3 regions of the Streptomyces sp. NPDC028298 genome follow, and region 1 is predicted to be linked to each of the others. Evidence: riboswitches for the same ligand, from Rfam matches in the RefSeq annotation. Region 1 holds a riboswitch; each other region holds the start of a gene.

Region 1 (10,271 bases):
TGGCAGTTCCTGACCGTGGTGTGCCTGCTCGGCCTCGTCGACAAAGCGGCGGCACCGATGGAGCAGGCCCTGGTCGGACAGGCGGTGCCGACCACGGAACGGGTCAAGGTCGTCGCGATCCTCCGGTCGATGCGCAACGTCGGCTTCACCGTCGGCGCCCTGCTGGGCGGTGTCGGACTGCTGATCGACACCCGGGCCGGATACACCGCGATCCTGCTGCTCAACGCCGCCTCGTTCGCCGTGCTCGCGGCCCTGGCGTCCCGGCTGCCCTTGCTCAACGCTCCGACGGCGAACCTCCGCCGGAGGTTCTCCGTCAGCGTGCTGCGCGACGGATCGTTCCTGTCGTACGCCGGGATCAACGCCATCCTCACCATGCACATGACTCTGCTGAGCATCGGGATACCGCTGTGGATCGTGGGACACACGGATGTCCCGGCCGCGCTGATCTCCCCGCTCGTCGCGGTCAACACCGTGCTGGCGGTGCTCCTGCAGGTGCGGGCGAGCCGGGGGACCGACGACATCCCGGGCGCGGCACGGGCCCTGGTGCGCGCCGGCATCTCGCTCGCGGCGTGCTGCCTGCTGCTCGTCACGGCCCCGGGCCTGCCGGTCGTGCTCGCCGTCGGGGCGCTGCTGCTGGCCATGATCGCCCTGACGGGCGGCGAGCTGTGGCAGTCCGCCGGAGGCTGGGGCGGCTCCTATCTGCTCGCCGTGCCCGGCCAGGAAGGCGTCTACCTCTCGGTCTTTTGGCTCGGTGTGGCCGTGCAGCAGATCGCGGCACCGATCCTGGTCGGCCTGATCGTCACGGTCGGCACCGCGGGGTGGATCGCGCTGGCCGCGCTGTTCGCGGCGAGCGGCCTCGTGGCTCCCGTGATCGGCCGGTGGGCAATGGCGGAGGCGGCGAAGCGGCCGGAGCGGGACCCGAGTCTCGCCGAGGCCACCTGAGCCCTCCGCGCTGGCCGGCCCGGTGGACGAGCCGTTCGTACGAGCCGGAAGTACGGGCCCGGGAGTACGAGCCGGATCACACGGACCGGTTTCTGAGAACACCCTGAATCGACACCACCTGAATCGACAATATCCAAGGAGAGAAATGTCTGTTCCGCTGTATGTTCCGCCGGGCGGGGGAGAGTTCGTCGACATCCGGGACACGAAAAGGACGTATCTGAAGCTCACCACACCCGATTCCGACGGGGAGTTCGGATTCTTCGAGCATCACATGGCTCCCGAGGCCAGTGGAGCCAGTCCGCATGTGCACAAGAAGTCCACGGAGATGTTCTACGTGGTGCGCGGTGAGATCGAGTTCACCATCGGCGACCGGAAAGTGGTGGGTGAGCCCGGCGCGTTCGCCTACATACCCAAGGGTGAGCCGCACGGTTTCACGAACCGGGGCAAGGAGGATGCCACCCTGCTGATCATGTTCTATCCGATCTACGACCGCGAGGACTACTTCCGCGGTCTGGGACGTCTCACGGCCGACGGGCGCAACCCGAGCCTGGAGGAATTGCAGGAACACATGGCGAAGTACGACCAGTTCATGGTCTGATCCGCCTGATCGTCCACACGGGAACGGGCCCGGCGGCGCGTCACGCCGCCGGGCCCGGTTCGCTCCTTCGCGCCGTCAGCCCGCCGCGTCGAGGCCGGCCCGGAAGCGCAGATGCAACTCCTTGACCTGCTGGGCCAGTTCGGGGACCGGTCCGGCGGTCTCCACGCCGGGTACGACGTCCCGGACGGACAACGGGCTCAGGGGCGAGGTGATGGGCACGCCCCACTCGGCCTTCCAGTCCCGGGCCTGCTGGGACGAGCTCGCGTACACGATGCGGCCCAGTCCGACCCAGCCGTGCGCGGCCGCGCACATCGGGCAGTGCTCTCCCGAGGTGTAGACGGTCGCAGCGGCCCGCTCCTCGGGGTTCAGGTTGGCCGCGGCCCAGCGGGCGAGTTCGAACTCCGGGTGCCGGGTCGGGTCCCCCGTGCTGGACTCGCGGTTGCGGTCCTCGGCCAGGACCTTGCCGTCCGCGTCGGCCAGCAGGGAGCCGAACGGCCAGTCGCCGGCGTCGACCGCCTCGGCCGCCAGCTCCAGACAGCGGCGGAGATGGACCAGGTCGGCCGCGCTGACGGCGGAGGACCGGGCGCCGACACCGTCGGGGTTGTCGCTGTGGTCAGGGTCGTGCGTGGTGGGGGCCACCGTGGCTCCGTCTCTGTGGGGCTTGGGCGTGGAGGGGTGCGGTGCGCTATGCCAGGTTCGCGGCCACGGTGGCCAGCGCCTGCCATGCCACCTCGGGCCTGAGGGTCTCGTCCGGGTCGCCGTTGTAGGGGTCGAGGACCACCGTGCCGGCACCGGCGAGGCGCAACTGCTCGATGTCGTCGAGGACCTGCTCGATGGTGCCCTCACCGGCCCGGCGGTCCGGATGGTCGACCGGCTTCGGCGTGAGCCGCAGAACGATGCGCGGGGCCAGGTCGGGCACGGGCCGGCCGAGTTCGGCCGCGATGTCCTTCAGCCGGTCCACCGCGTCGCGGAACCACGGCATGGTGAACCGGAGCGGATGCCACGGCAGGCCGTGGCGGGCCGCCCGGCGCAGTCCCGCGTCGCTGTTGCCGCCGATCCAGAGCGGAATCCGCCCGCTCCCGTAATCGGCCTCGTCGGCCCACGCCGTTCGCAGGGTCTCGAGCAATTCGTCGGTCAGCGCGCCGCGCCGCTCGAAGGGAACGCCGAGCGCCTGGAACTCCTCCCGGGCCCAGCCGACACCGACACCGAGGACCAGTCGGCCGCCGGAGAGCTGATTGAGGTTGGCCGCCATCCTGGCGACCAGCAGGGGGTGCCGGTAGGGCGCGATGAGAACCGTCGTGCCCAGCTTCACCCGGGCCGTTTGACCGGCCAGCCAGGAGAGTGTCGTAAAAGGGTCGTAGAACGGGGCGGGATACTGTTTCGCGACATCCGATGTGATGGCCACATGGTCGGAGACCATCAATAGGTCGAAGCCGAGGCCTTCCACCGTCTTGGCCCAACGGGAAAGGGTTTCCGGACCGGTTCCGGGTCCGAAATTGGGAACGTTGACGCCTATCTGCATGGCCCGAGCCTAGCAACCTGGCGCTGGTGAAGGGCAGTTGACGAGCGTGCATTTCCGGCCGCAGCCTACGCCTCCGTCCGAAGGCCCGGGTCCGTGCAATATGATTGCAATCTGACATACCGTCAGATGTCATTCGCATTGCTTGTCGGGCGGAGAACTCGCCGTTCTCTCAGGTCCGCCGGAATCTCTTCCGCCGGCGACTCGGGAAGCCCTTGACGCCGGGAGAACCGGGAATCTACGGTGAGCGCGAGCTACGAGTTCCGGTGATCAAGCCCTGGCTGGCCGGACGGCAACCCTCGACGCAGTGGGGTGCCCCAGGTGAAGGCTCGGCGGATCTTCCTGTTCTGCAAGTGCGTTCCCATCCGGCCCGAGAGCCGACGACCTTCCCGGGAGGACAGCGTGCCGACGCGCCTTGTGCTGTGCTCTCGACGCCACGTGGATCTGCTGCTGGTCTGCAGCTGCCTCTGTCACGGCTGACCCTCCCTCACCCCGCCCTCCTTCACACGACAGCGCGCGCTCGGCATGCCCCGCCTGCCGAAGCCCCCTTCGTGCACCCCACCCTGCGGAAGCGGAGACCAGCCATGGCACAGCACGGCACCACCAGACCCTTCCGGTCCCTCGGCGCGATGTCCCTCGGCACGGCGCTCCTGGTCGCCTTGACCGGCTGCACGAGCAGCAAGACGTCCACCGGCTCCACGGCGGCGGCGATCACCGTCGGCACCACGGACCAGGTGACCAGCCTCGATCCCGCGGGCTCGTGGGACGCGGGCTCCGGGACCATCGAGAGCGAGGTCTACGCGACCCTGCTGAGCGTGAAGAACGGGGCCACGGAGGTCTCCCCGGACCTGGCCACCGGGATCGAACCGACCGGCCCCAAGGAGTACACGGTCACGCTGAGGAAGGGCCTGAAGTTCGCCAACGGCCACGAACTGACCTCGTCCGACGTCAAGTTCAGCTTCGACCGCAATCTGAGGATCGCCGACGAGAACGGTCCTTCGTCCCTCCTGTACGACCTCGACTCCGTCGCCGCCCCGACGCCGACCGAAGTCGTCTTCACCCTCAAGTCGGCCGACGACACGCTGTTCCCGCAGGTGCTGTCCACCGCCGCCGGCTACATCGTCGACGAACAGGTCTTCCCCGCCGGCAAGATCCTGGACGACAAGACGATCGTGGCGGGCAAGCCGTGGAACGGCCCGTACGGCGTGCGTAGTTACGACAAGAACTCGCTGGTCTCCTTTGCCGCCAACAGCGCCTACGGCGGCGGTCTCGGCACACCGAAGACCAAGAACGTCCAGTTGAAGTACTACACCGACGCGAGCAATCTGAAGCTCGATGTCCAGCAGGGCACCGTCGACGCCGTCTACCGCACGCTCACCACCGCCGACCTCGACGACCTCTCCAAGAAGAAAGACATCAAGGTCCACACCGGTTCGGGCAACGGCATCCGCTACATCGTCTTCGACTTCCGGACCCAGCCCTACGGCACCAGGACCAAGAAGCCCGACAAGGCCAAGGCGCTGGCCGTACGGCAGGCCGTCGCCGACTCCGTCGACCGGACCCAACTCGCCCAGCAGGTCTACAAGAACAGCTACCAGCCGTTGTACAGCTCCGTGCCCGACGGACTCACCGGCGCCACCGCCTCCTTCAAGTCGCTCTACGGCGACAAGAAGGGCGGCCCCGACAAGGCGGCCGCCGCCGCGCGCCTCAGGGCGGCGAAGGTGACCACCCCGGTCACCCTCAGCCTCCAGTACAACAGCGACCACTACGGCTCCTCCTCGGCCGACGAGTACGCCCTGGTCAAGACCCAGCTCGAGGCCACCGGCCTGTTCAAGGTGAACCTCCAGTCCACCGAGTGGACCCAGTACGGCAAGGACCGCGTCAAGCACCTGTACCCGCTCTACCAACTGGGCTGGTACGCCGACTACCTGGACGCCGACAACTACCTCTCGCCCTTCTACTCGGCCAACAGCTGGGTCGCCAACGACTACTCCGACCCCGCCGTCCGGGAGCTGATAAAGAAGGAGGAGACGGAGACCGACGCCACCGCACGCGCCGGACTGCTCAAGCAGGCACAGGACAGGGCCGCCGCCTCGGTGCCCCTGCTGCCGCTGCTCCAAGGGTCCACCGCGATCGTCACCCGCACCGACGTCAGCGGGGTGCCCGACGAACTGAGCAGCGCGTACCAGTTCCGCTGGGCCGGGCTCGCGAAGAAGTGAGCGCCCTGACCCGGGACGTCCCCGGCGCCGCCGCTCCGGCCGGCGGCGCCGCGGGGTACGGACTCCTCCGCCATCTGGTGGTCCGCTTCCTCCTCATCGTCCCCACCGTGCTCATCCTGGTCAGCCTGGTCTTCTTCCTGATGCGCGCCACAGGGGACCCGGTCAGTGCCGCCTTCGGCGACCGCCTCACCCCGGACCAGCTCCAGGCCAAACTGCACCAGGCGGGCTACGACCGGCCGCTGCTCACCCAGTACCTGGACTACCTGAGTTCCCTGGCCGCGGGCGACTTCGGCCGCACCGTCACCGACGACCAGCCGGTGACCCACGTGCTGGGCACCTACGGGGCCGCCACCGCCGAACTCGCCTTCAACGCACTCGTCGTGGCCCTCGTCGTCGGGGTCCCCCTGGGCCTGGTCGCGGCCTCGTACCGGGATCGCGCGCCCGACGCGGCGCTGCGGCTGTTCGCCGTCCTCACCTACGCCACCCCCGTGTTCTTCACGGGGCTGCTGCTGAAGCTCGTCTTCGCGATCCGGCTCGGCTGGCTCCCGGCGTCCGGCCGGGCGAGCACCGACGTCCAGCTCTTCCTCCAGGACCAGTCCAGCACGACCGGCCTCTACCTCGTCGACGCCCTGCGAAGCGGTGACGGGGCGGCCGTCGTCGATGTCCTGAAGCACGCCGTACTGCCCGCCCTGGCGCTCGGCCTGCTCGTGGCCGGCATCCTCCTGAGGCTGGTCCGCACCAACCTGATCGGCACCCTCTCCGCCGACTACGTGGAAGCCGCCAGATCCCGCGGAGTGGCGCCCCTGCGCCTGGTCACCCACCACGCGGCCCGGCCCGCCCTGATCCCCGTCATCACCTTCCTCGGACTCCAGGTCGCCGGGCTGCTCGGCGGAGCGGTGCTGACCGAGACCACCTTCGAATGGAAAGGCCTCGGCTACGAACTGGCCCACTACCTGACGGTCCGTGACTTTCCGGCGGTCCAGGGCATCGTGGCCCTGTTCGCCGTCGTCGTGGCGCTGACGAACTTCGTCGTCGATGTCGTCGCGGCCCTCGTCGACCCCCGAGTGAGGTACTGAGCCGTGGCCCAGCTCCTCCTCCGCCGGCGGACCGTGCTGCCGCGGCGCCTGCGCGTCCGCCTGCGCACCGGCGGCGCGGTCCAGCGGGCCATGCTGCTCACCGGCACGGTCCTCACCGCGCTCTTCGTCCTCGCGGCGCTCCTGGGCCCGCTGCTCGCCCCGCACGGCTTCGCGCAACTCCGCGACGAATCCGGCCTGTTCGGATCACAGCAGCCTCCGAGCGGAGCACATCCCCTGGGCACCACCATCGCGGGGTACGACGTGCTGTCCCGCACGGTGTGGGGAGCCAGGACCGCCCTGGAGATCATCCTCGCGGCACTGTCGCTGTCGGTGGTGCCGGGCACGGTGCTCGGCCTGGTCTCCGGATACCTCGGCGGCCGGCTGGACCGGACGCTGGTCGGGGTGGCCGACGCGCTCTACGCGTTCCCGCCGCTGCTGCTCGCCATCGTCATGTCGATCGTGATCAGCGGCGGCCGGTCGAGCCTCGCCGGCGGTCTCGGCGCGGCCGCCTGCTCCGTGGCCGTGGCCTTCGTCCCGCAGTACTTCCGTGTCGTACGGGCCGAGGTGATCCGGGTGAAGGCGGAGCCCTTCGTGGACGCGGCCCGTGTGATCGGCACCGGAACCCGGCGGATCATGTCCCGGCACGTGCTGCGCAACTCGGTCCGCACCCTCCCGCTGATCTTCACCATCAACGCCTCCGAGGCCATCCTCACCCTCGCCGGGCTCGGCTTCCTGGGCTTCGGCATCGAGCCCAACTCGGCCGCCGAATGGGGATACGACCTCAACCGCTCGGTCGCCGACGTCACTTCGGGACTGTGGTGGACCGCGGTCCCGCCCGGTCTGGCCATCGTCCTGACCGTGCTCGGCACCACCCTCCTCGGCGAGAGCCTCACCGATCTGGCCGACCCCCGGCTCCGGCGGCGGGCCGCGGCGGCGACACCCACGACGACGGACGGAGGCACGCACGATGACTGACCTGCTGCGCATCGAGGACCTGCGGGTCACCTTCGCCACCGACGCCGGTCCGGCCCCGGCGGTGAGAGGAGTGAACCTCGCCGTCGCTCCGGGAGAGGCGCTGGCCCTGGTCGGCGAGAGCGGCAGCGGCAAGACCGTGACCGCCAAGTCGGTCCTCGGTCTGCTGCCCGCCACGGCGGCGACCCGCGGCCGGGTGCTGCTGGGCGACGGCACCACCGATCCGGACGAGGACGTGCTCACCGCGTCCCCGGCCCGCCTTCGCGAACTGCGCGGCACCTACGCCGCGATGGTGTTCCAGGAACCGTCCACGGCCCTCAACCCGGTCTTCTCCGTCGGCTGGCAGCTCACCGAGGGACTGCGGGCCCACGGGCACGGCGGCAGCAGGGCCGAACGCCGTGCCCTGGCCGTCGACTGGCTCGAGAAGGTCGGCATCCCGGACCCGGCCACACGCGTGGACCACTACCCGCACCAACTCTCCGGCGGCCAGCAGCAACGCGCGGTGATCGCCATGGCCCTCGCCCTCGGCACGAGGCTCATCGTGGCCGACGAACCCACCACCGCGCTGGACGTCACCGTCCAGGCGGAGATCCTGGAGCTCCTGCACCGGTGCCGCACGGACTTCGGTACCGCGGTGCTCCTCATCACCCACGACATGGGCGTGGTCGCTGACATGGCGGACCGGGTGGCGGTGATGCGCGAGGGCGAGGTGGTGGAACAGGCGCCGGTCCGCGCGCTGTTCGCGGCGCCCGGCCACGCCTACACCCGGGAGCTGCTGGCCGCCGTCCCCGTCTTCGGCCGGCAAGGAGGCCGCGCGCCGGCGTCCGCCGCGCAGAGCGGGCCGCCGGTCGTGCGCGCTGCCGGGCTGGTCGTGGAGCACCCGGGACGGCTCAGGAGGAAGGGCTTCAGGGCGGTCGACGGCGTGAGTTTCGAGATCGGACCGGGTGACGTGCTCGGGCTGGTGGGGGAGAGCGGCAGCGGCAAGACCACCATCGGCCGGGCGGTCGCCGGTCTGACGGCCGTGACCGGCGGTGAACTCGAGGTGTTCGGCGAGTCCTTGACGACCCGGCGACGCGCACGCGGCCGGGCCGGCCACATCGGCTACGTGTTCCAGGACCCGGCGGCCGGCTTCAACCCGCTGCTGACCGTCGCCGACAGTGTCGCCGAACCGCTGGCCGTCCACCGGCGCGATCTGGCCGCCGCGGCGATCCGCGCCGAGGTGGAGACGCTGCTGGAATCGGTGCACCTGCCGCGCTCCTACGCGGACCGCTACCCCCACGAACTCAGTGGCGGTCAGCGGCAGCGTGCCGCCCTGGCCCGCGCGCTCGCGCTGCGGCCCGGGCTGCTCGTCGCGGACGAACCCACCACGGCCCTCGACGTGTCCGTCCAGGCGAAGGTGCTCGGCCTGTTCGCCGAACTCCAGCGGGAGCTGGGCTTCGCGGCGCTGTTCATCAGTCACGACCTCTCGGTCGTGGAGCAGGTCGCCCACCGGGTCGTGGTCCTGCACCGCGGCCGGGTCGCCGCGTCGGGTTCGACGGCCGAGGTACTGGGCAGGCCCCAGGACGACTACACCCGTGGGCTCGTCGCCGCGCTGCCCGTCCCCGACCCGGTCCGCCAGTCCCGCCGACGGGATCCGCTCGCCGGCGTCCGGGAGGACCGGGATACCCTCCGTTCCCACGGCGGGGTGGACGCCCTCGACGAAGGAGCGGCAAGGACATGACCGACAGGCGCCGCGCACGCCGATGGACCGACGTGTTCGCCCGGTGGACCACCGGTCTGCTGGCGGTCGGCTCCATGCTGTCGGGATGCCCGCTGCCCGAGCCCTCCGTCCGGGGCGGCGAGCCGGACCGGACGCCGGACACGAACTGCCGGCCACCGGCCGGGCACCCGGAGCGTCCCGCCGCGCACGTCCCGCCGACGGACGTGGAACGTGAGCTCTGGTGTGCTCTGGGTATAGAGGTCCGGCGAACATATACGTGAAGCCGGGCCGGAGGACCCTCACGACGCCACCCCATAGAGGGACAGCTCGCACGGAATTCAGGCCCGATCACGTGAAAATTCGTGTGATGTGAGAGCGTGCAGGGCGTGAGTGAGACACCGACGAATACCCTGCAGTACCGCCTCGACGGCCCGGAAGACGCTCCGGTCCTCATACTCGGACCCTCGCTCGGCACCACCTGGCACATGTGGGACCGGCAGATTCCCGAGCTCTCGAAGAGCTGGCGGATCTTCCGTTTCGATCTTCCGGGACACGGCGGGGCGCCCGCCTATCCTGCCGGATCGGTTGCGGAACTGGCCGGACGGCTGCTGGCGACCCTCGACCGGCTGGGCATCCAGCGTTTCGGATACGCGGGCTGCGCCTTCGGCGGGGCCATCGGGCTCGAACTGGCGCTGCGCCGCCCCGAGCGGGTGGCGTCCCTGGCGCTGATCGCCGCCTCGCCCCGTTTCGGCACGGCCGACGAGTTCCGGCAGCGCGGGGTGGTCGTGAGGTCGAACGGCCTGGACCCGATCGCCCGTACCTCGCCCGAACGCTGGTTCACGAGCGGGTTCGCCGCGGCCCAGCCCGCGATCACCGAGTGGGCCGTGCAGATGGTCCGCACCACCGACCCCGGCTGCTACATCGCGGCCTGCGAGGCGCTCGCCGCCTTCGACGTACGGGGCGAGCTGGGCATGGCGGGCGTTCCCACCCTCGTCCTGGCCGGCTCCGACGACGAGGTCACCGGGCCCGCGGAGGCGCGCACGCTGGTCGCCGGGATACCGGACGCCCGGCTCGCGGTCGTCCCCGGTGCCTCGCACCTGGTCCCCGTGGAGCAGCCCGCCGCCGTGACGGATCTGCTCGTACGGCACTTCTCCAGTGCCTGGCTGCCCGCCTTCGACTCGTCCACCGGGCAGATGGCGGTCCAGGTGGCGCAGGCCTACCCGGTGCAGGCGGCCCCGCCGCCGGT
Region 2 (10,271 bases), on a different contig from region 1:
CGCCCCAGGCGTCCGAGACGGCCGGCACGGCACGGTCCGCGAGGCCCGCGAAGGTCCGCAGCCGCCCGTCGGACTGCCCGACCCCCAGGACGAGGCTGTGCCGGCCTCGTACGGCCGTCACGGTCCCCTCGTCCCACAACTGGTCGCCGCCCTTGCCGGCCGGCTCGTCGGAGGTGACGCGCCAGGTTCCGCCGGTTCGGGTGAGCCCGAGCGCGCGGTCCACCTTGACCGGCGCGGTGTCGTAGCCGTCGATGCCGTAGCGCAGTTCGGCACGGGCGGTGGCACGGTCGCCGGAGCGGTTCAGGTCGGCCAGCCGGTAGGACCAGGCCGAGAGCGGCACCTCACGCAGGCTCGCGAGCCCCTGTCCGGCCCCGGCCGCCGTGCCGGTGGCACGGAACGCCGCGTCGTCCCGGTCCAGGACCGCGGCCGCCCGCCGGTCCAGGACCCGCTGCACATCCGCCGCCGCGGTGTCCGGCGCGGCCCGGCCGCCGCAGCCGACGAGCCCGGCGAGCAGCAGCACGACGGAGAGCCACGCTCGCGACGCACCACACCTTCGACCGGCCATTCTCCCGATCGTACGGTGCCCGCGGCCGCCCGCCGGACCGCCCGCCGGGCCCGTGCGGAGCCGGGACGGCGCCCCCGTCAGACGCGCGTGACGGACGAGATCGGCATCATCCCGACCGGGTCGTAGCGCACCGGTGCGCCCGGGTAGGGCGCGTGGATCACCTGGCCGTTGCCCACGTACATGCCGACATGGCTGGCGTCGGACCGGTAGGTCACCAGGTCACCGGGCCGCGCCTGGGAGAGCGGGATCTGCCGTCCGGCGAACCGCTGGGCCTGCGAGGTGCGCGGCAGGCCGACCCCGGCGTGCGCGTAGGACCACTGCATGAGGCCCGAACAGTCGAAGCCGCCGGGCCCGTTGGCGCCCCACACGTAGGGCCGGCCGAGCGCCGAGCGGGCCGCCGCGACGGCGATGGCCGCGCGCGACGAGGAGGCGACGGAGCCGCCGAGTCCCGGCAGGTCGCCGCGGGTCGCGCGCGACGCCCGGTCGTAGGCGGCGCGGTCCGCGTAGGGGAGCGAGTTGAGCAGGTGCCGCGCCTTGGCCAGTTTGCCCTCGATGACCCGCTTGTTCCGGGCGACGGCCTTGCGGCTGCGTTCCAGCTCGGCCAGTTTCCCGTCGGCCTCGCGGCGTTCCTGGGCGAGGTCGCGCAACGCGAGCTGGAGGTTCTTGAGTTCGCCGGCCTGGCGGGTGCCGATCCGGTCGAGGGCGGAGGCCTGGTCGAGATAGTCGTCCGGGTCGGCGGAGAAGAGCAGCGCGAGGGACGGGTCGATGCCGCCCGAGCGGTACTGCGCCCCGGCGAGCGAACCCAGCGCGTCGCGCATGGTGTTGACGCGGTCCTGCTGCCGGGCGATCTGGTCCTGTGCCGTGCCGATCTGCTCGCGCAGCGCGTCGCCGCGCTCGTCGGCCTTGTTGTACGCCTCGGTGGCCTTCTCCGCCTGGGCGTAGAGGCGGTCCACCTCGGCCCGGGTCTCGTCGTGCGGCGCCGCCGAGGCGGGCAGGGTGCCGAGCGCGGCGGCCGCCGCGGACATCACGCAGGCGGCGGCACCGAAGGCGCCGGCGCCCCGGTGGAAGCCGGTCGGTGCAAGGCGGCGATGGAACCCCACGGGTGACCGCACTCCCTTCCGCTGACGGTCCCCCGCCGTCGGGGGATCGCGGCAGACAGTAACCGCGCGACCACACGTCGGCCAAAGACCCTCGCGGGCACGCACAGTGACGCCCCGCCGGAGACGCAGGTCACCGACGGGGCGTGGGGTCAGCGCGAGTTGTCGCAATTCGCCCGTTTGGGCGGTGTGGCGGGAGAGCGCTCGGGGCGGCCCGCACCGCGTGCGGGACCGCCCGTCCGGATCAGATCCGGACGCCGAACTGGAAGGGCATGTTGCCGATCGCCTCGTAGCGGACGACCGCGCCGGTGTGCGGGGCGTGCAGCACCTGGCCGTTGCCCGCGTAGAGGCCGACGTGGTGCTGGTCGCCGTAGAAGATGACCAGGTCGCCGACCTGGAGATCGCTCTGCGAGTAGATGCGGGTGCCCGCGTTGGCCTGGGCCTCCGAGGTGCGGGGTATCGTCACGCCGGCCTGGGCGTAGGCCCAGGAGGTGAGGCCCGAGCAGTCGAACGAGCTGGGGCCGGAGGCGCCGTAGACGTACGGGGAGCCGATCACGCTCTGGGCGGCGGCGAAGGCGGCGCCGGCACGGCCCGAGCCCTTGCTGTTGCCGAGGTCGACGCGCTGGCTGGCGCGGGTGGCCCGCTCCTGCTCCTGGGTGGCCAGCGCGGCCTTCTCCTGGGCGGTCAGCGTGTTGAGGAGCTTCTGCGCGGAGCCCAGCTTGCTCTGGACTTCCTTCTTCTTCTTGGCGAGCTCGGCCCGGGTGTCGGCGAGGTCCTTGAGCTTCGCGGAGGCCTCGGCACGCTGCTGGGCGAGCGAACGCTGCTTCTCCTGGACCTTCTTGAGCGACTCGACCTGCTGGGCGCTCAACTGGTCCATGGCCGAGGCCTTGTCCAGGAAGTCGTCCGGGTCGGAGGAGAGGAAGAGGGCCACGGAGGGGTCGATGCCGCCGGTGCGGTACTGGGCGCTGGCCATCGAACCGAGACCGTCACGCAGCTCGTTGAGCTCTTCCTGGCCACGGGCGACGTTGTCCTGGAGAGCGCTGATCTGCTTCTGCAGCTTCTGCTGCTTCTCCTTGGCGCCGTCGAGCTTCTCCGTGGCCTGCTCGGCCTCTTCGTAGAGCTTGTCGACCTTGGTCTTGACCTCGTCCTTGTTGGGCTTCTCGGACGGCGCCGCGTTGGCGGCGTTGGCGCTGAGGACAACAGCGGCAGCGGCGGCGGTGGTGAGCACGGTCACACGGGTGCGGCTCGGCTGCTTGGGTCGACGGTGGGACGCCACGAAGGCGAGCTCCTTCTTCCTCCAGCCGCCTGCCGAATACGCCGACGGGCGGTGCCCCTCCACCGTCACTCCCCATGAGTGATCACCCTAGTTGGAGGTTCGAGGCACGACCCTAGTGACCTACTTGTGATCAGTTCAAATCCAAACCTGAAAATTCTTTGTCACGGAGAGCATTCTTTGCCATCAACTCACCTGCAGTGATGTCCGCTTGACACTACGTCGTGTGAATGTCCGACGAATTCGGGCATCAGCCCTAGACGTTACGCATGGGACGTAGGGGACTCGCGCGACTTAGGGAACCGATCGCCGACCGCGCCGAACCGGACAGCATCCACCCCGAATTCGCCCCCAAAGCAGAGCGAAAGGGGCGAAAGAAGGAAAGAACGCTCAGGCGCGCGAGAAGCGCAGGGTCAGCCGCGCGAGAAGCGCTTGAGGAGTACCGCGGACGCCACCGGCCGGGCGCCCGCCTTGGCGATCCCGTCGGCCACCTCACGGTCGGTCGAGACGACGATGACCGGGCGGCCGGGCGGCTCGGCCCGCACGAGCTGACGGATCAGCTCGTCCGCCGTGACGCCGGGCTTGGAGAAGAGCACCCGCACCCCGCGTGGGGGCGCGAGCAGCACCGGCGCGGCTAGTTCGGCCCCGTCGAAGACACAGGTGACCTCGGCGCCGGTCTGCGCGGCGAGCTGCGAGAGCTGCCCGAGCAGCCGCAGCCGCTGCTTCTCCAGCGGCATCTGGGGATAACCGGTCTTGGTGACGTTGTAGCCGTCGACGACGAGGTGCGCCTGGGGCAGCGCGAGCAACTGGTCCAGGATCGCGGGGTCGTTCTCGGACAGCGCGCGGGCGGCGATGTCCTTCGGGGTCATCCGCCCCGGCTCGACCGCCTCGACCGTCTCCGCGGGCCGCACGGACACGGGAGGCAGCGCCAGTTCCCGGCGCAGCCCCTGGGCCGCCTCCAGGACCGTGTCGAGCAGCAGCCGCACCCGCATGTCCTCGACGCTGCGCCCCTCGCGGGCCGCCTTGCGGGTGGCCTCCAGGGCCGCCTCGGCCTCGGAGAGCCGTGCCTTGAGGCGCCGCGTCTCGCTCTCGGCCGCGGACACCTGCGCCTGGCTCTCCGCCTTCGCGCCGTCCGTCTCCGCCTGCAGCTTGCGCAGGGCCGCCTCACCGCGCTTGACGTCACTGAGGGCCCCGCGCAGCTTGCGGTGAAGCGATTCCGCTTCCTTGCGGGCCGACTCCAGTTCCGTACGCAGCCGTTCGGTCTCGGAGCGGGTCTGCCCGCGGGCCTCCGCGAGTTCCGCGCGCAGCCGGTCCAGTTCGGCGCGGCTCTCCTCGCCGGCGCGCTCGGCGTCGGCGCGCAGGGCCTCCTCGCCCGCGGCGGTCACGAGCTTCACCCAGCCGGTCGGGCGCACGACGTAGGCCGCGGCCGCCACGTCCAGCGGATCCGCGGCCGGGGGCGGCGCGCCCGAGTCGAGCGCGCCGACGAGCTCGGACTGGGTCTCTCTGAGCTTCTCGGCGATGCGCTGTCTGAACAGCGGGTCGGTCTCCAGCGCCGCCGCCATCGCGTTGCCGGCGAACTTGACGCGACGATTGGGTGCGAACCGGGCGTACTGTCTCAACTGCACGGGCAGTTCGGACACCGTCAGCCCGCCGAAGCCGTCGGAGACGATCTGCACGACCCGTCGGCGCACGCCGTCGGGCAGCGGACGGTCGAGCACCTCGGCGGTGCCGTCGTCCGGCTCCCCGCCTGTGGTCTCCACCATCCGATTCACCCCAATATCCGTGCGGGGCCCGCTCCGTCAGGAGCCGGCGCCCGGCCTGTCCACGAGTTCGACCTGATCCACCGCGTTGCACCAACGGCACCGCACCGACTCGATGGTCTCACTGACCACCTCGCGCTCCTCGACCTTCGGCTCACCGGCGAGGTCCAGGTGCACATACTCGACGACCTTCGACGAGCGGGTCACGTCGAAACGCGTGAGGTTGCCGCAGAGGGTGCAGCGCCAGCGGGTCTTGGCATCGGGCAGGGGAACCGTCATAGGGCAGTCGCTTTCCTTCTAGTGTCCGTCCGGCGCCGGTTTCCCGGGGCTTTGGCTCGTAACCCTACGGCCTGGCGGGTACTCGACGCTCGGGTGTCCACGGCGGCGAGGCGGTCTGTGTGCATCGGCGTGGTTACGTCATGCTCTGCACCATGATCGGCAATTGGAGTGCGACGGTCGGCAGGGCGCTGCGGGGCCGGTCCGCGCCGGTGACGTACGGACTGATCGTCCTGTGCTGTCTGATCTTCGTGATCGGCCCCGCCTCGGGTCTCGATCCCGCGTACGGCACGGGGGACGAGCTGCTGGTCGCGCAACGGGCGTACTTCCGCCGCTGGGGCGTGGTGCCGGCCGCCCTGTTCGACGGGGCCCCGGGCGAGGCGCTCACCCCCGCGACCGCCCTGTTCGTCCACGGAAGCTGGCTCCATCTCCTGGGCAACATGCTCTTCTTCTACGTGTTCGGGCTGATGACCGAGGAGCGCATGGGCCATCTGGAGTTCGCCCTGTTCTACCTGGGCTGCGGATACCTGGCCCTGCTCGGGTACGCCGCCGCCAACGCGACCTCGCAGCAGTCCCTGGTCGGGGCCTCCGGGGCGATCTCCGCGGTGCTCGGCGCGTTCCTCTACCTGTTCCCCAAGGCCCGGGTGACCAGTCTCTTCCCGTTCCTGTTCTTCCTGCCGCTGCGGTTCCCGGCCTGGGTGGTGCTGCCGTTCTGGTTCAGCCTCCAGTGGCTGGCGGCCGGGCGCAGCGGTTCGGGTGGTCCCGGGGTGGCCTACCTGGCCCACCTCGTGGGCTTCTCCCTGGGTTTCGTCTACGCCTGGGCGCGCTTCCGGCGGCGCCCGGCCGTCGTGCCCGCCCGGGGGGTCCTGCCGGGGCCCCCGGTGGAGCGGCCGGGTCCGGTGGACCGCGAGTAGGGTGAGATCCCCAGCAGCGGCCCCCTAGGGAGAGAACCAGCCGTGATCACCGCGATCGTCCTCATCAAGACCAGCGTGGACCGCATCCCCGAGATCGCCGAGTCGATCGCGTCGCTGGAGAGCGTCAGCGAGGTCTTCTCGGTCACCGGCACCTACGACCTGATCGCCATGGTCCGGGTCCATGCCCACGACGACCTGGCGGACGTCATCCCCGGCCGGATCAGCAAGATCCCGGGCGTCGAGGCGACGGACACGCACGTGGCGTTCCGTACGTACTCCCAGCACGACCTGGAGGCGGCGTTCGCGATCGGTCTCGACTCCTGACCGACGCGGCGCCGCCTCCGGGCGGATCCGGTGCGGGGGTCAGACCGCCGGGACGCAGCGGCCGTCCTCGGTGCGGTACCGCCAGCGCGCTCCGTCCCTGACGAGCTCGCGCACCGCGCGGACGAACCGCTCGACGTGCTCGTCGGGGGTGCCGGCCCCGAAGCTGACGCGGATGGCGTTGAGGGACTTCTCGCCGGGGGCCGCCTCGGGGGCTCCGCACTCCCCCGCGGTCTCCGGGTCGCTGCCGAGCAGGGTGCGCACGAGCGGGTGGGCGCAGAACAGTCCGTCGCGGACCCCGATGCCGTACTCGGCGGAGAGCGCGGCGGCGAAGTGCGAGCTGTTCCAGCCCTCGACGACGAAGGAGATGACGCCGACCCGCGGGGCGTCGTCACCGAAGAGGGAGAGCACGCGGACCTCGGGGACCTCGGCGAGGCCCTCGCGGACGGTGCGGATCAGGTGCCGCTCGCGGGCGAGCAGGTTGTCGAAGCCCTCGTCGGTGAGCGCCTTGCAGGCCGAGGCGATCGAGTAGGCGCCGATGACGTTCGGCGAGCCGGCCTCGTGGCGGGCGGCGCTGTCGTGCCACTCGACGTCCACGCCGCCGTCCGCGCGCCGGGTGACCTTGCGGCTGGCGCCGCCGCCCGCGAGGTAGGGGTCGGCCTCGGTCAGCCAGTCGGAGCGGCCCGCGAGGACGCCGGAGCCGAAGGGCGCGTACAGCTTGTGCCCGGAGAAGGCGACCCAGTCGACGTCGAGGTCCTGGACGGACACCGGGTGGTGCGGGGCGAGCTGGGCGGCGTCGAGGACGATGCGGGCGCCGTGGGCGTGCGCGGCGGCGGCCAGTTCCCGCACCGGCCACAGCTCGCCGGTGACGTTCGAGGCGCCGGTGACGCAGACGAGGGCCGGTCCGTAGGGGTCCCGGGCGGCGAGGGCGCGCTCCAGGGTGTCGACGGCCTCGGCGGGGGTGCGCGGGGCGTTCAGGTAGGTCACGCGGGCGTCGCGCCAGGGCAGCAGGGAGGCGTGGTGCTCGGTCTCGAAGACGAAGACCTGGCAGCCGGCCGGGAGGGCCGCGGCGAGCAGGTTGAGCGAGTCGGTGGTGGAGCGGGTGAAGACGACCTGGTCGCCGTCGCGGCAGTCGAGGAACTCCGCGACGGTCCTGCGGGCGTTCTCGAAGAGGTCGGTGGAGAGCTGCGAGAGGTAGCCGGCGCCCCGGTGGACGCTGCCGTAGTACGGCGCGTACGCGGCGACGTCGTCCCACACGCGCTGGAGGGCGGGCGCGCTGGCGGCGTAGTCGAGAGCCGCGTAGGTCACCTCGCCGCCGGTGACGAGGGGGACGGTGACATCCCGGCCCAGAACGGGCAGGGGGGCACAAACAGTCTGGTCGGCGGCAAGGGTGGAAGCAGACATGGCGAGCTCCTGTGAGAGGCAGGCGGAATCACCGCGCGAGCCGGCCGCCTCAGGGCGGCGCTCGGCGCGGGAGAAAGGTGAAAAGGGTGTGCGGAGGCGGGGCTCGGCGCCCTAACGCATTCGCTTGCTCACAGAAGGCTCCCTCGAACGACCAGGACCCCTGGTGGTCCGCCCGGAGAGCGGGAGGGGTCCGCGCTTGCCGTAGGCCTCGCTGCCTACGACCTGGTCTTCACCCGGGGCACCCCGCCACGGACGGAGGGTTGCCGGACAGCCGGCCGGGGCCTGATGGCTGTCACTCATGACCTGGTACAGCATCTTGCCAGAGGATCTTCCCCGCGCAAGACGCAGTCCACGATCCGGACTGCGTCCCGCGCGGGATCCCGGGTGTTCAGGCGTTGCTGGCGGCCACCCAGCGCTCCAGGGTGCGCTTGGCGGCGCCGGAGTCGATGGCCTCGGCCGCCCTGTCCATCTGGACGCGGAGCTGCCCGGCCAGCGGCCCGTCGGCCGGCGTCAGGGCCACCAGGGCCGCCGCCGAGTTCAGCAGGACCGCGTCCCGTACGGGCCCCTTCTCGCCGTCCAGGAGACGCCGGGCGACCTCCGCGTTGTACGAGGCGTCGGCGCCCCGCAGGGCCTCCACCGGGACGATGTCGAGCCCGACGTCGCGGGGGTCGAAGCGCTCCTCGGTGACCTTGCCGTCGCGGACGACCCAGACGTGCGAGCCCCCGGTGGTGGTCAGCTCGTCGAGGCCGTCGTCGCCGCGGAAGACGAGCGAGGAGTTGCCGCGCTCGGCGAACACGCCCGCCACGATGGGCGCCATCCGGGGATCGGCGACACCGACCGCCTGGGCCTTCACCCGGGCCGGGTTGGTCAGCGGTCCGAGCACGTTGAAGGTGGTCCGGATGCCCAACTGGCCGCGGGCCGCCGCCACATGACGCAGCGCCGGGTGGAACTTGACCGCGAAGCAGAAGGTGATCCCGGCCTCCTCGGCCACCTCGGCGACCCGCTTCACCGGCAGTTGGAGATTGACGCCGAGCTTCTCCAGGACGTCCGAGGAGCCGGACGCGGAGGACGCGGCCCGGTTGCCGTGCTTGACGACCTTGGCGCCGGTGCCGGCCACCACGATCGAGGACATCGTCGAGATGTTGACGGTCTTCGCGCCGTCGCCTCCCGTGCCGACGATGTCGACGGTGCGGCCGGGCACCTCGATCACATTGGCGTGCTCGTACATCGCCCGGACGAGTCCGGCGATCTCCTGGACGGTCTCGCCCTTGGCGCGCAGGGCCACCACGAACCCGGCGATCTGCGCGTCGGTCGCCTCGCCGCGCATGATGCGGTCCATCGCCCAGGCGGTGTCGTCCGCGCTCTGGTCGCGGCCTTCGAGCAGTCCGTTCAGTACCGCGGGCCAGGAACGGCCCGCCGCGGTGTCGCCTCCAGCGGGGTTCACAGCGCTCATGGTCGCTCCTGGGTTCGTGGGTCACGCGGTCGCGGGTGACACGGGTGACACGGTTCGTGGGTGACGCGGGGTGGATCGCCCCGCACCACCGGGTGAGACCACCCTATCCAGCCCGGAGGACGGCAAAGAGCCCCGTCCGTGTCATGGACGGGGCTCCAGCCGTGGCGAACTGCCGGGGATCAGTGGTGGCCGTGGCCGCTCGCGATCTCCTTGTACTCCTCGACGGTGGGCTTGGGGATCTGGCCTTCCTCCCCGTAGAAGCCCTGGCTCATCTTGGCGCGCAGCTTCTGCGTGCCCGAGACCTTGCGCTCGACACCGTTCTCGTCGACCGTCGGGCCGATCTCGGCCGGCTTGTACTGCTCGTGCGCGGTGAGCGTGTGCAGCGCGTCCTGGCTGAGCGGCTCGTGGACCTCGATGAACTCACCGTGCGGCAGGCGCTTGATGATGCCCGACTCGCGGCCGTGCAGCACCTTGTCCCGGTCCCGGCGCTGGAGGCCGAGGCAGACACGCTTGGTGGCGATGAAGGTCAGCACCGGCACGACGAAGAACGCGATCCGGACGAACCAGGTGATCGAGTTGATCGACAGGTGGAAGTGCGTGGCCCACAGGTCGTTGCCGCCACCGATGAGCAGGACGAAGTACCAGCTGATCCAGGCGGCGCCGAACGCGGTCCGGGTCGGGACGTTGCGCGGACGGTCCAGGATGTGGTGCTCGCGCTTGTCGCCGGTGACCCAGCCCTCGATGAACGGGTAGACCGCGATCGCGACCAGGACCAGCGGGAAGATGACCAGCGGGATGAACACACCCAGGACGAGCGTGTGACCCCAGAGGTTGATCTCCCAGCCAGGCATGACGCGGATCAGGCCCTCGGAGAAGCCCATGTACCAGTCGGGCTGGGCGCCGGTGGACACCTGGTCCGGACGGTACGGGCCCAGGGCCCAGATCGGGTTGATCGAGGCGATCGCCGCGATGGCCGCGATGACACCGAAGACCAGGAAGAAGAAGCCTCCGGCCTTGGCCATGTAGACGGGCAGCAGCGGCATGCCGACGACGTTGTTGTTCGTCTTGCCGGGACCCGCGAACTGCGTGTGCTTGTGGTAGAAGACCAGGATCAGGTGGCCGACGACCAGGCCGAGCATGATGCCCGGCAGCAGCAGCACGTGCACCGCGTAGAAGCGGGCCACGAAGTCGCCGCCCGGGAACTCTCC
Region 3 (10,271 bases), on a different contig from region 1:
CTTCGGCCAGGAACAGGAAGTCGAACTTCGCGCGTTCGGCGGTGCGGGCGAAGTGCGCGAAGGAGCTGAACTCGATGTGGCTGCCGGCCTCGGGGTCGCTCCACACGGTGGTGTTGTTGACACCGGGGAAGTGCGCCGCGAGGTGGATCTGCTTGAGCGGCTTGCTCATGGTCGGGGGTCCTTCCGGCTCAGGCGGTGGTGGCGGCGTAGCGGTTCGCGGGCCGGGCGAGCCCGAGCAGTCCGCGCAGGGTGTCGGCCTCGTAGGCCTGCCGAAAGGCGCCCCGGCGCTGGAGTTCGGGCACCAGTCCCCGCGTGATGGCAGGGAGGTCGTGTCCGGCGACGGCGGGCCTCAGCCGGAATCCGGACAGTCCCGCCTCGCTCAGCTCCTGCAGCAGATCGGCGAGTTCGGCCGGGGTTCCGGTGAAGATCCGGGCGTCGCTCGTGTACGGGTGGCCCGCGAGGGCGTCCAGTCGCTCGCGGCGGGTCTCGGCGGCACCGGGGGTGTCGTCCAGGAAGACCACGAGGTCGCCGAAGACGTGCACGGTCTCGTCCGCGCGGCCGGCCGTGGTCTGTTCGGCGCGGATCTCCTCGACGACGGCGCGTGCCTGTTCGGCGTCGTGCGGGGTGACGTAGCCGACGTCGGCGGCCCGGGCCACCAGCCGGTACGGGACGGTGGCGTGGGCGAGAGCGCTGACGATCGGCTGGCCCTGGGGCGGCCGGGGGGTGATCGAAGGGCCCTTGACGCTGAAGCGGCGGCCCTCGAAGTCGATGTAGTGGAGCTTGTCGCGGTCGATGAAGCGGCCGGTAGCGACGTCGCGTATCTCCGCGTCGTCCTCCCAGCTGTCCCAGAGCCTGCGGACGGCCTCGACGTGGTCGGCCGCCTCGTCGAAGAGGTCGGTCACGAGTCCCTGCCCGGCGGGCGTGCCGTAGTCCTCGAGGCGGAACGGCGGGAGCGTACGGCGGCCGAAGTGCGCGGCCTCGTTCTGGCGGGCCGAGACCTGGACACGCACGCCGGCACGGCCGGTGCTCACATAGTCGAGGGTCGCGATCGCCTTGGAGATGTGGAACGGCTCCGTGTGCGTGGTGACGACGGTCGGCACCACGCCGATGTGACGGGTCTGCGGGGCGATCCGCGCGGCGACGAGGACGGCGTCCAGGCGGCCGCGGACCTGGTCGGTGCGGCCGTCGGGCTCCGTGGGCGAGGAGGACTGGAGGCCGAGGGAGTCCTCGATGGTCACGAAGTCGAGCAGGCCGCGCTCGGCCTCGGTGACGAGATCGGCCCAGTAGCCGGCGGTGAGTAGCTCACCGGGCCGGGCGACGGGCTCGCGCCAGGCCGCCGGGTGCCATCCGGCGCCGTCGAGGGCCACGGCGAGGTGCAGAGGAGAGGGTGACGAGGACACGGGAGGTGCCTTCCTGATCGACCGTACGAGGAATCGCGCCCCGGCGAGCGGGGCGTGGCTGCGTGACAACGGGTCAGGGGCGACAGAGCGCGCCGGCGACCCGCAGCAGATCGATGTGCGGCCGGCCGTACAGGTGCAGCGGTGGGGGCGCGAGCGGCCTCGGCGCGCGGCGGGACCCACGACGCATGTGTCCCACCTCCGCCCTCTCGGCCCGGTGCTCCCCGGCCCCTCGTCCGCCCGGCCCGTGCGGGTCCCCGCCGGGGTGCCGCACGGTCCTGAACAAGCCCAACCTCACTGGTGCGCCGTTTCTTCCTGCCGACCGGTCTCTTCCTGTCCCGCGTCAACGGCCGGCTGTCCGCCGGGTGCGCGGACGAGCAGGAACCGGGTACGGCTGCGCAGGGTGAACCCGATCGACTCGTAGAGCCGGATGGCGTTCGTGTTGTCGGCGGCGGCGTGGAGGAAGGGGGTGTCCCCGCGCTCCCTGACGCCCGCCGCGACAGCCCGGACGAGGCGGGTCGCCAGACCTCTGCCGCGGTGGTCGGGATGGGTGCACACGGCGCTGATCTCGGTCCAGCCCGGCGGGCGCAGGCGCTCTCCGGCGAGGGCGATCAGCCGGCCGCCTTCCCGGATGCCGAGGTAGGTGCCGAGTTCGACGGTGCGGGGCAGGAAGGGACCCGGCCGGGTGAGGGCGATCAGGTCGAGGATCTCGGGCACGTCGTCGGGGCCGAGTCGTACGGCTTCCGGCGCGGGCTCGGAGCGCAGTGCGGTGGCGGTCAACTGAACGCCTACGCCGCTGTGTTCGACCGTCCAGCCGTCGGGCACGGACTGGACCGCGGTGACCGGGGTGACCGCTCCCGGACCCACCAGCTCGGCCAGGTCGTCCCATGAGCGGGGGTCGGCGGGATCGGAGAGCGCGGTGAACGGGGACACGTCCGTGGGATAGCGGGCGGCCCGGCCGACGCGCTCGGCGAGGTGTGCGTGCGGACCGGTCAACGCGGCCCACGCCGCGTTGTCGAGGACGTGCGGTGCGGTCGGAGGCGAGGAAGGGGCGGGTGCGGGATGGACGCTGGTGGACATGGCGGTGCGGGTTCTCCGTCTCTGGAACTCGGCCGGACGCGCCCCGGGACTCCGCCGCGGCGCGGCGGAGTCCCTTGGGTGGGCACGGGTGGTTCAGGAGTTGTCGAGCGGCAGGCCGGGAGGGTTGACCTCGGAGGTCTTCACGGCCTCGTTCGAGAGGTTCCAGGCGGCCAGCCACTTGGCGTACTGGCCGTTCTCGATGAGGTAGTTGATGGCGTCGGCGACCGGCTTGGCGAGACCGCTGTCCTTCTTCGCGGTGGCCGCGATGAGCCCCTGGATCGTCGCGCCCGCGCCGGAGAACTGGCCGGCGTTGCGGGTCGGGTGGGGCGACTTGGCATTCTGCGTGACGTGGTAGGCGACCGCCGGGTTGGGGCCGAACGAGGCGTCGATCTTCCCGCTGTTCAGCGCCAGGGCCGTGGCGTTGTTGTCCTGGTAGTACTTGACGGTGAGCTTCTTGCCCGCCTTGGCCAGCTTGTCCTTCCACTCCAGCAGGATCTTCTCCTGGTTGGTGCCGGCGCCCACGGCGACCGTCTTGCCGGCGAGGTTGCGGTAGTCGCCATCGAAGTTCCACGTGCTCTTCTTCGGCACCTCGAAGGCGAGGTTGTCCTGACGGTACGAGGCGAACTCGTACTTCTTCTTCCGCTCCTCGGTGTCGGTCACGTTGGAGAAGGCGACGTCGACCTTGCCGCTGTCGATGCCGACGAACAGGTTCTCCCAGGTCGAGTTCCGCACCTCCGGCTTCAGCCCGAGGACCGCGGCGACCAGCTTGCCGAGGTCGGGTTCGCTGCCGGTGAGCGTTTTCTGGTCCTGTCCGACGAAGTTCAGCGGCGGCGACCCCGCGGGCAGTGCGCCGATGCCCACCACCAACGTGCCTCTCCGGGCGACGGACTTGGGCAGCTCCGCGCTGATCGACTTCACCTCGGAGACCTTCAGCGTGGTCTCCTTCGCGGCCCCGTTGGAGAGCGCACCCACGGTCACGGTTCCGGCCGTGTCGGTCTTCGTCCGTGTGGCGGCGTCGCTGTCCGCGCCGCAGGCGGCGAGGGAGACGGCGAGCGAGGCGACGGCGGCGGTGGCGGCGACGCCGCGGAGGGCTGTGCGGTTCGGGCTGAGGGTGCGCATGGCTGTCCTTGTCGAGTGTGCGATGAGAGATGTGGGGGAACGGTCCCGGCGGGCCGCCGAATCGGGGGGCTCGCCCCGCTGTGGGTCGGGGCGGTGGGGCGGGAGACACCCCGTGGAGCGGTGTCTCCTGGTGTGAAGTGCGAAGCGGTCAGAGGACCTTGCTGAGGAACTCCCTGGTGCGCGCTTCGCGCGGATGGTCCAGCACCTGCTCGGGCGGGCCCTGTTCGACGATGCGTCCGCCGTCCATGAAGACCACGCGGTCGGCGATCTCGCGGGCGAAGCCGATCTCGTGCGTGACGATGACGAGTGTCGTGCCGCTGTGCGCCAGGTCCTTGATGACCGCGAGGACTTCGCCGACCAGTTCGGGGTCGAGCGCGGAGGTGGGTTCGTCGAAGAGGATGACTCCGGGACGCAGGGCGAGGGCGCGGGCGATGGCCACACGCTGCTGCTGGCCGCCGGACAACTGCCGCGGGTAGGCGCCGGCCTTGTCGGCGAGGCCCACCCGGCTGAGCAGGTCGCGGGCGAGCTCCTGCGCCGCGGCCCTGGACAGCTTCCCGGTCGCCACCGGCGCCGCGGCCACGTTGTCGAGCACGGTCAGGTGGGGGAAGAGGTTGAAGTTCTGGAACACGAAGCCGATCCGGCTGCGCTGGGCCAGGATGACCCGCTCGCTCAGCTCCTTGAGACGGTCGCCGTGCCTGCGTACGCCGATGAGCTCGCCGTTCAGGCTGACGTGGCCGACCTCGGGCTTCTCCAGGTGGTTGATCACCCGCAGGAGGGTGGACTTGCCGGAGCCGGACGGGCCGAGAACGACCGTCACCTCACCGGGGCGCACGGTCAACTCCACGCCGTCCAGAACCCGTTGGGCCCCGTACCACTTGTGCACATCGTGCACCTCGACGGTGGCGGGCTCCACCTGGAGCCCGCCGGCGACCTCGCCCGCCGAAGCCGTGTCCGCCCCCTTGGCCGACGCCGACGCCGACGCCGACGCCGACACCGACGCCGTCGGCACCACGTCCGCGACCGGAGCCGTCCGCGTGCTCACCGTCGTCACCTTCGTCTCGCCGCTCATATCGCCGTCTCCCTCCGGAACCGGGCCCGCACGTCGCGCAGACCGTTCCGCGCCTTCTGCAACGGAGTCGGCGGCAGGGTGCGCAGGGCGCCCCGCGAGTAGTGCCGCTCGACGTAGAACTGGATGACGGACACCACGCTGGTGAGGATCAGGTACCAGGCGGTGGCGACGAGGAGCAGCGGCACGATGTCGCCGGGGTAGGTGCTGCCCATGCTCTGCACGGAGCCGAAGAGGTCCAGCAGGGACACGTAGAAGACCAGCGAGGTGCCCTTGATCAGGCCGATCAACTGGTTGACGTAGTTGGGGGTGATGGAGCGCAGCGCCTGCGGAAAGACGATTTTCGCGAACTGGTACCGCCTCGGCAGACCGAGTGCCGACGCGGCCTCGTGCTGGCCCTGGTCGACGGAGAGGATGCCGCCGCGGACCACCTCGGAGGCGTACGCGGCCTCGTTCAGGCTCAGTCCGACGACGGCGACGGCCATGTCGGTCGCCAGCCGGGACTCGTCGAAGGTGAAGAAGGCCGGCCCGAACGGCACTCCGACGCTCACCGTCTGGTACAGCGCGCTGAAGTTGTAGAGGAAGAGCAGGACCACGATCAGCGGCACCGACCGGAACAGCCAGGTGTAGACCCAGCTCACCGCGCGCAGCACCGGGCTCCGGGAGAGCCTGGCCAGGGCCAGCAGGACGCCGCCGAGCAACCCCAAAAGCGCACTGTAGAAGGCGACTTCGAGGGTGATGAGCAGGCCGTCGAGAATGGTCGGGCGCAGGAACCAGTACTGGAAGCGATCCCACTGGTAGAAGGGGTTGGTCACCAGTCCGTGGGCGATCTGGGCGACGAGCACGAGCACGACGGCCGTGACGATCCAGCGGCCGGGCCGCCGGAGCGGAAGGACCCGCTGGGCCGCCGGACGGTCGGACGCGCCGGGGAGGTCGAGACGGGGGACCGCCTCGGCGGGCGGCGCCGATCCCAAGGACACGGCGGCGCCGGGTGGTTGACTCATGGAGGACTCCAGCGGATTCGGACACCCCGGACCACGGAGCGGCGGCGCACCGCCGAGCGGGACGGCTCGGTACACGGCGATGCGCGCGGCCCACGTGGGACGAGGGCTGGACGGGGAAGGGGCGTTTTCACGACAGCGGTGGTCGCCGAAGGCTCGATGGAGCGGATCGGCGCGTGGCCGTCGAGGACCTGACGGAATCTCAGCTCGTGGCCGTCGAAGGCCGGCGAATCCTCAGCTCGTGGCCGTCGAGGACCCGACGGAACCCCTCAGCTCGTGAGCGCCGAAGACCCGGAGGACCGCCCTGTCCGTGATCGCGGGGGATTCGGACGGGCCGTCGTTTCCCGATCGCCGAAGACATGAGCGCCGAGGGCTCGAAGGAGCCGTGCGCGAGGGGCCGTCGAGACCCCGGAGGGGGCCGTCAGCCTCGGCTGAGGGACAGACACATGCCCGTACACAGGGCGCTGTTGACACGCAGCAGGTCCACGGCACGGTCGGCGCAGAGCACGTTGCGGCCGAGGCGCCGCCATGCGGCCGTCCCGTCAGCTCCGTGCATCGTCGTCACCATTTCTTCTCCGGCCGAAAAGGCATCCTGTGGTGCGCCGCAGGTTAGGCCCGGCCCGAAAACAATGTCAATGCGGGTGACCACCAGGTGAGACCGTGCGTACGGCCTTCTTGACGCCGCAACAGGGCGCACCGAGACTGGCATGGACGGTCACGATTGTCAGCGCCCACGGAACGGGTACACCCCGCTCCAGTGGTCATCGGCCCCGGCCCGCTGACAGGCAACCCTTCCACCGCGACGGGGTGCCCCGGGTGACGACCGGGTCCCGCCGGTGCGGCGGGGCAAGCGTGGTCTCGCGTCTCGCGAGCCCTGAGCCGGGAACGGTGGGAATTGCCCAAGAGCGGTTTGACGAGGCGCCTGCACATCGACCTCCTGCGCGTCTCCAGCGCTTACTGATCGCGGCCGGTCCGTTCGATCCGGACCGGTGCGACAAGCGCAGTCAATCCGCATCAAGCTGCCCGCGCGCCCACAAAGCGGCGGTGGCTTCCGTCTTCCCCCAGGGAGAGTCATGCCCGAGACAGCTTCGCGCACGTCCAGCACTGCCAACTCACGCCCCTGTGACCAGATTTCGCTCCCCTCGGCCCTTCGGCTCAAGCCGGCGGCGACGCCGGCCGCGCTCCCCCACCGTGTCGACAGCCGCATCGGCGTGGGCCTCGCCGGGGGCTTCTACCCGGCTCCGCACCGCTACGAGCTGTATCTGTCGCGGAGTTGTCCGTTCTCGCTGCGCATCGCCATCACGCTCGGGCTGCTCGGCCTGCGGGACTCGGTCGCCACCACACTCCTGGCCGACCCCGCGCGGACACCCGAGGCCTTCGCGTCGCTGCGCCGTGCCTACGAGGCCACCGAGCACCACTTCGACGGGCCGCTCACGGCGCCCGCGCTGTGCGACCGGTGGAGCGGACGCATCGTCAGCAACCACCCGCCCGCCATCCTCCGCGATCTCGCCGGGCTGCTCTCCGGTCACACCACGACATGCCCGTCCTCGCTCCGCCCTCCGTCGCTGGCCGCCGACATCGAGGCGCTCCGGGATCTGCTGGACCGCGACGTCACCCCGTCCGCCGAACCTGCGGGGCTCGCGGCGGCCCTGGACCTGCTGGACTGCCACCTCGCGGGTCGCACCTACGTGTTGGGCGACACCCTCACCGCGGCGGACGTGGACGCGTGGACGGCGCTCACCGGTCTCGGCCGGTCCCGCGCCCTCGGCGCCCGCCCCCGGCTGCTGGACTACGTACGCCGTCTCGGCGATCACCCGGCCTTCCGGCACGCGCAGGACGTGGTGCCACTGACGGCAGGGGTCTGACGCTTCCGACGGAAGCCTGGGTGCCGGGCAGGTGGGTGGCTCCTCACGATCGGCGATCGCCGATCCGCGCCCATCGGCCCGGCGTCCGCACCGGTCACGCGCGCGAGCCACGACCGGCACCGGTCAAGGGCGCGAAGCCACGTCGACACCGGTCACTCGCGCGGAACCAGCAGGATGCTGACGCCGTTCACGGTCGAGGTCCACCGCCGGCCCTGATCCAGTACCTCGCGCCCCGGACCGAGGATCCGTTCCTGGAGCACCAGCGCCGACGCGCGAAGTTCCTCCCACGGCTCAGGCGTCTCGAAGGCACGCCGGGACCGCTCCACGGAACCGACCAGAGAACGGCAGGCCGCTTCCACGTCGGGGACGTTCTGGCCCGCCGATCCGACGCCTTCGAGCGACCACGTCATCCACAGGTGGCCCATGCCATCACTCTGTCCCATCCCCGGGAACGACGCATTCCCAGTACGCGGAGCGACCGGTGCTCCGATGCGTGACCGGCTCGCACACAGGCACCTCCGCCGAAAATAGGCGATCCTGGCGAAAACCGTCTCCTCAGGGCGTGTCCCGACTCGCGCCGTCAGGGGTCCGCACTTCGATGTGGACTCCACGGCCCACAGGACCCGGTCCAGGCAGGCGTCTCCATGAAACACGCACCCCACCTTCTCCCGCCGCCTTCACCGGTACCGCGTCCACCCGCGGCACCCGGATCCACCGGGTCCCCGCGGCTGGGCCGGCTGGACGCCCTGCGGGGGATCGCCGCGCTTCTCGTGGCGGTCGACCATTCCTCGTACTCCTTCATGCCGGAGTTCCGGGAACGGGTGATGCCCGAGCTGAACGTCGGCCGGTACGGGGTCATGCTGTTCTTCCTGGTGAGCGGTTACGTCATCCCCGCCTCGCTCGAGCGCCGGGGCTGCGTCAGGAGCTTCTGGATCGGGCGGGCCCACCGCGTCTACCCGCTGTGGGCCGTTGTGGTGGGCTCGGCACTGGTGCTGAACCTCCTGGGCTTCACGCGTCTCGGCGCTCGCTTCGAGGGGCGGAACCCCCTCACGGTCGCCGTCGCGCACGCCACCCTGCTCCAGGAACTGCTGGGGACGCCGAGTGTCGTCCTCGTCCTGTGGACGCTGTCGTACGAGCTGGCGTTCTACCTGCTGGTCGTCGCCCTGTTCACGGTCCGGCTCCACCCGCGCTCGGGGACCGTCTCGGTGGTCCTGGGCGTGCTCGCCGCCGTGAGCGCGACGGTGGCGTTCGTGCCACCGGCGTCCGCACTGTCCTTGGCCGTCGGCACGGGGCCGCTGGTCGCGCTCGCCTCCGCGGCGCTGGTGTTCGCCGTCCTCTGCGGGAGCTCCGGCAGGTACGAACTGCGGGTGACGGGGGCCGTGGCGGGAGGTGTGCTCGCGCTGGTGCTGGTGCCCTTCAACGGCACCGTTCCGCTCTGGGAAGGCCTCGTGATCCTGGCCGTGATGTTCCTCGGCACCGCCGTCCGGCGGGCGGAGAGCGGGGAGAGCACCTGGCCGCGCGCGGCCCGCACGGCCCTCGTGGTGGTGGTCTGCGCGGCGGGGAGCGCGTACCAGCACGGCGACACCGCCACGTTCGCACGGCGCGGCTGGATCACGGCCTTCCTGCTCGCCGTGCTCACCTTCGGTGCCGCCCTCGCGCTGCGCGGCACAAGGTTTCCTCGCGCGCTGACCTGGCTGGGGACGGTCAGCTACTCGGTGTACCTGGTGCATCCCGTCCTGCTGGCGGTGAGCGACGGCGTGATCGGGCGGTGCCGCCACGACAGTCTCGTCCTCGAAGCGGTGTTCCTCGCCGTGCTGCTGCCGTTGTGCGCGCTGACCCACCGCTTCGTCGAGGTGCCGGGTCAGGCCCGGGGCCGGGAACGGATCCGCCGCCTCGCCGAGGGAACGGGCGGCAACCTTTTCGCTTCCGGCGGCGACTGACGAGGACACCATCGGCTCGATCCTCGGAACGGACGCCCATGAAGGAAACGAGGCAGGCCGCGCGACGGCGCGGACGTCGGCCGTCGCCGAGGGCCCTCACCCCGATCGCCGTCGTCGCCCTGGTCGCGGTCGGTGCCCTGGTCTGTCTGGTCGTGGCCTTCCGGCCCGGCCATCAGGCCGCCACGGGAGACGGCGCGGGCCCGGCGGTCGCCGGTTCCCGCGGTACCGCGACTCCGGGCCGGACTCCTTCGGCCGCCTCGACGTCACCCGCGGCGACCCGGTCGCCCAGCCCTGCCGCCTCCCCGACCGCGACGGCACGCCCGTCCACCGCGTCGGCGCGGCCCTCGGCCGCGAACACCTCCCGCACCACGACGGCGACCGCTTCACAGGCGGGACGGATCCGTCCGGGCGTCGCCCACCAGGGTGTGGCGACCATGTACGACGCCGGAAGCGGCGACGGCGCCTGCTCGTACGGTCCGACGGACGACGTCATGACCGCGGCGATGAACCACACCGACTACGAGACGTCCAAGGCGTGCGGGGCCTATCTGCTGGTGCGGGCCGCCGGCGGCGCGAGCGTCACCGTCCGGATCACCAACGAGTGCCCGACGGGCTGCGCCCCCGGCCAGCTCGACCTCAGCACCCAGGCGTTCGCCCGGCTCGCGAACCCGGTGGCCGGCCGGATCCCGATCACCTGGAAGCTGCTGAGCCCCGCCGACTCGGGCACACTCGCCCTGCGCTACAAGACCGGGTCCAGCCGCTACTGGTGCGCGCTCCAGGTGATCGGCCACCGCAATCCGGTG

What was found. Region 1 has a riboswitch for S-adenosylmethionine ahead of ACZ4TO_RS06215 (ABC transporter substrate-binding protein). Riboswitches for the same ligand answer to the same signal wherever they lie in the genome.
Region 2: another riboswitch for S-adenosylmethionine. It lies ahead of ACZ4TO_RS10655 (aminotransferase class V-fold PLP-dependent enzyme); the one in region 1 lies ahead of ACZ4TO_RS06215 (ABC transporter substrate-binding protein).
Region 3: another riboswitch for S-adenosylmethionine. It lies ahead of ACZ4TO_RS32005 (putative leader peptide); the one in region 1 lies ahead of ACZ4TO_RS06215 (ABC transporter substrate-binding protein).

The regions. Positions count from the first base shown of each region.
Region 1 is NZ_JBVHTL010000001.1:1,395,800-1,406,070, reverse strand. Features, by position in the region: gene ACZ4TO_RS06235 (MFS transporter) at 1-942, shown strand, start outside; gene ACZ4TO_RS06230 (cupin domain-containing protein) at 1,088-1,540, shown strand; gene ACZ4TO_RS06225 (nucleoside deaminase) at 1,616-2,095, opposite strand; gene ACZ4TO_RS06220 (LLM class flavin-dependent oxidoreductase) at 2,226-3,062, opposite strand; SAM riboswitch class IV at 3,312-3,421, shown strand; gene ACZ4TO_RS06215 (ABC transporter substrate-binding protein) at 3,644-5,278, shown strand; gene ACZ4TO_RS06210 (ABC transporter permease) at 5,275-6,354, shown strand; gene ACZ4TO_RS06205 (ABC transporter permease) at 6,358-7,329, shown strand; gene ACZ4TO_RS06200 (ATP-binding cassette domain-containing protein) at 7,322-9,046, shown strand; gene ACZ4TO_RS06195 (DUF6059 family protein) at 9,043-9,306, shown strand; gene pcaDC (bifunctional 3-oxoadipate enol-lactonase/4-carboxymuconolactone decarboxylase PcaDC) at 9,412-10,271, shown strand, end outside.
Region 2 is NZ_JBVHTL010000002.1:464,369-474,639, forward strand. Features, by position in the region: gene ACZ4TO_RS10620 (hypothetical protein) at 1-565, opposite strand, end outside; gene ACZ4TO_RS10625 (C40 family peptidase) at 643-1,665, opposite strand; gene ACZ4TO_RS10630 (C40 family peptidase) at 1,907-2,938, opposite strand; gene ACZ4TO_RS10635 (NYN domain-containing protein) at 3,349-4,698, opposite strand; gene ACZ4TO_RS10640 (hypothetical protein) at 4,735-4,974, opposite strand; gene ACZ4TO_RS10645 (rhomboid family intramembrane serine protease) at 5,127-5,885, shown strand; gene ACZ4TO_RS10650 (Lrp/AsnC family transcriptional regulator) at 5,928-6,209, shown strand; gene ACZ4TO_RS10655 (aminotransferase class V-fold PLP-dependent enzyme) at 6,249-7,610, opposite strand; SAM riboswitch class IV at 7,798-7,914, opposite strand; gene trpD (anthranilate phosphoribosyltransferase) at 7,999-9,063, opposite strand; gene qcrB (cytochrome bc1 complex cytochrome b subunit) at 9,243-10,271, opposite strand, start outside.
Region 3 is NZ_JBVHTL010000008.1:309,923-320,193, forward strand. Features, by position in the region: gene ACZ4TO_RS31965 (NtaA/DmoA family FMN-dependent monooxygenase) at 1-169, opposite strand, end outside; gene ACZ4TO_RS31970 (LLM class flavin-dependent oxidoreductase) at 189-1,400, opposite strand; gene ACZ4TO_RS31975 (putative leader peptide) at 1,474-1,587, opposite strand; gene ACZ4TO_RS31980 (GNAT family N-acetyltransferase) at 1,692-2,477, opposite strand; gene ACZ4TO_RS31985 (ABC transporter substrate-binding protein) at 2,571-3,596, opposite strand; gene ACZ4TO_RS31990 (amino acid ABC transporter ATP-binding protein) at 3,745-4,509, opposite strand; gene ACZ4TO_RS31995 (amino acid ABC transporter permease) at 4,662-5,666, opposite strand; gene ACZ4TO_RS32000 (hypothetical protein) at 6,085-6,219, opposite strand; SAM riboswitch class IV at 6,377-6,522, shown strand; gene ACZ4TO_RS32005 (putative leader peptide) at 6,559-6,624, shown strand; gene ACZ4TO_RS32010 (glutathione S-transferase C-terminal domain-containing protein) at 6,737-7,528, shown strand; gene ACZ4TO_RS32015 (hypothetical protein) at 7,681-7,971, opposite strand; gene ACZ4TO_RS32020 (acyltransferase family protein) at 8,173-9,468, shown strand; gene ACZ4TO_RS32025 (expansin EXLX1 family cellulose-binding protein) at 9,507-10,271, shown strand, end outside.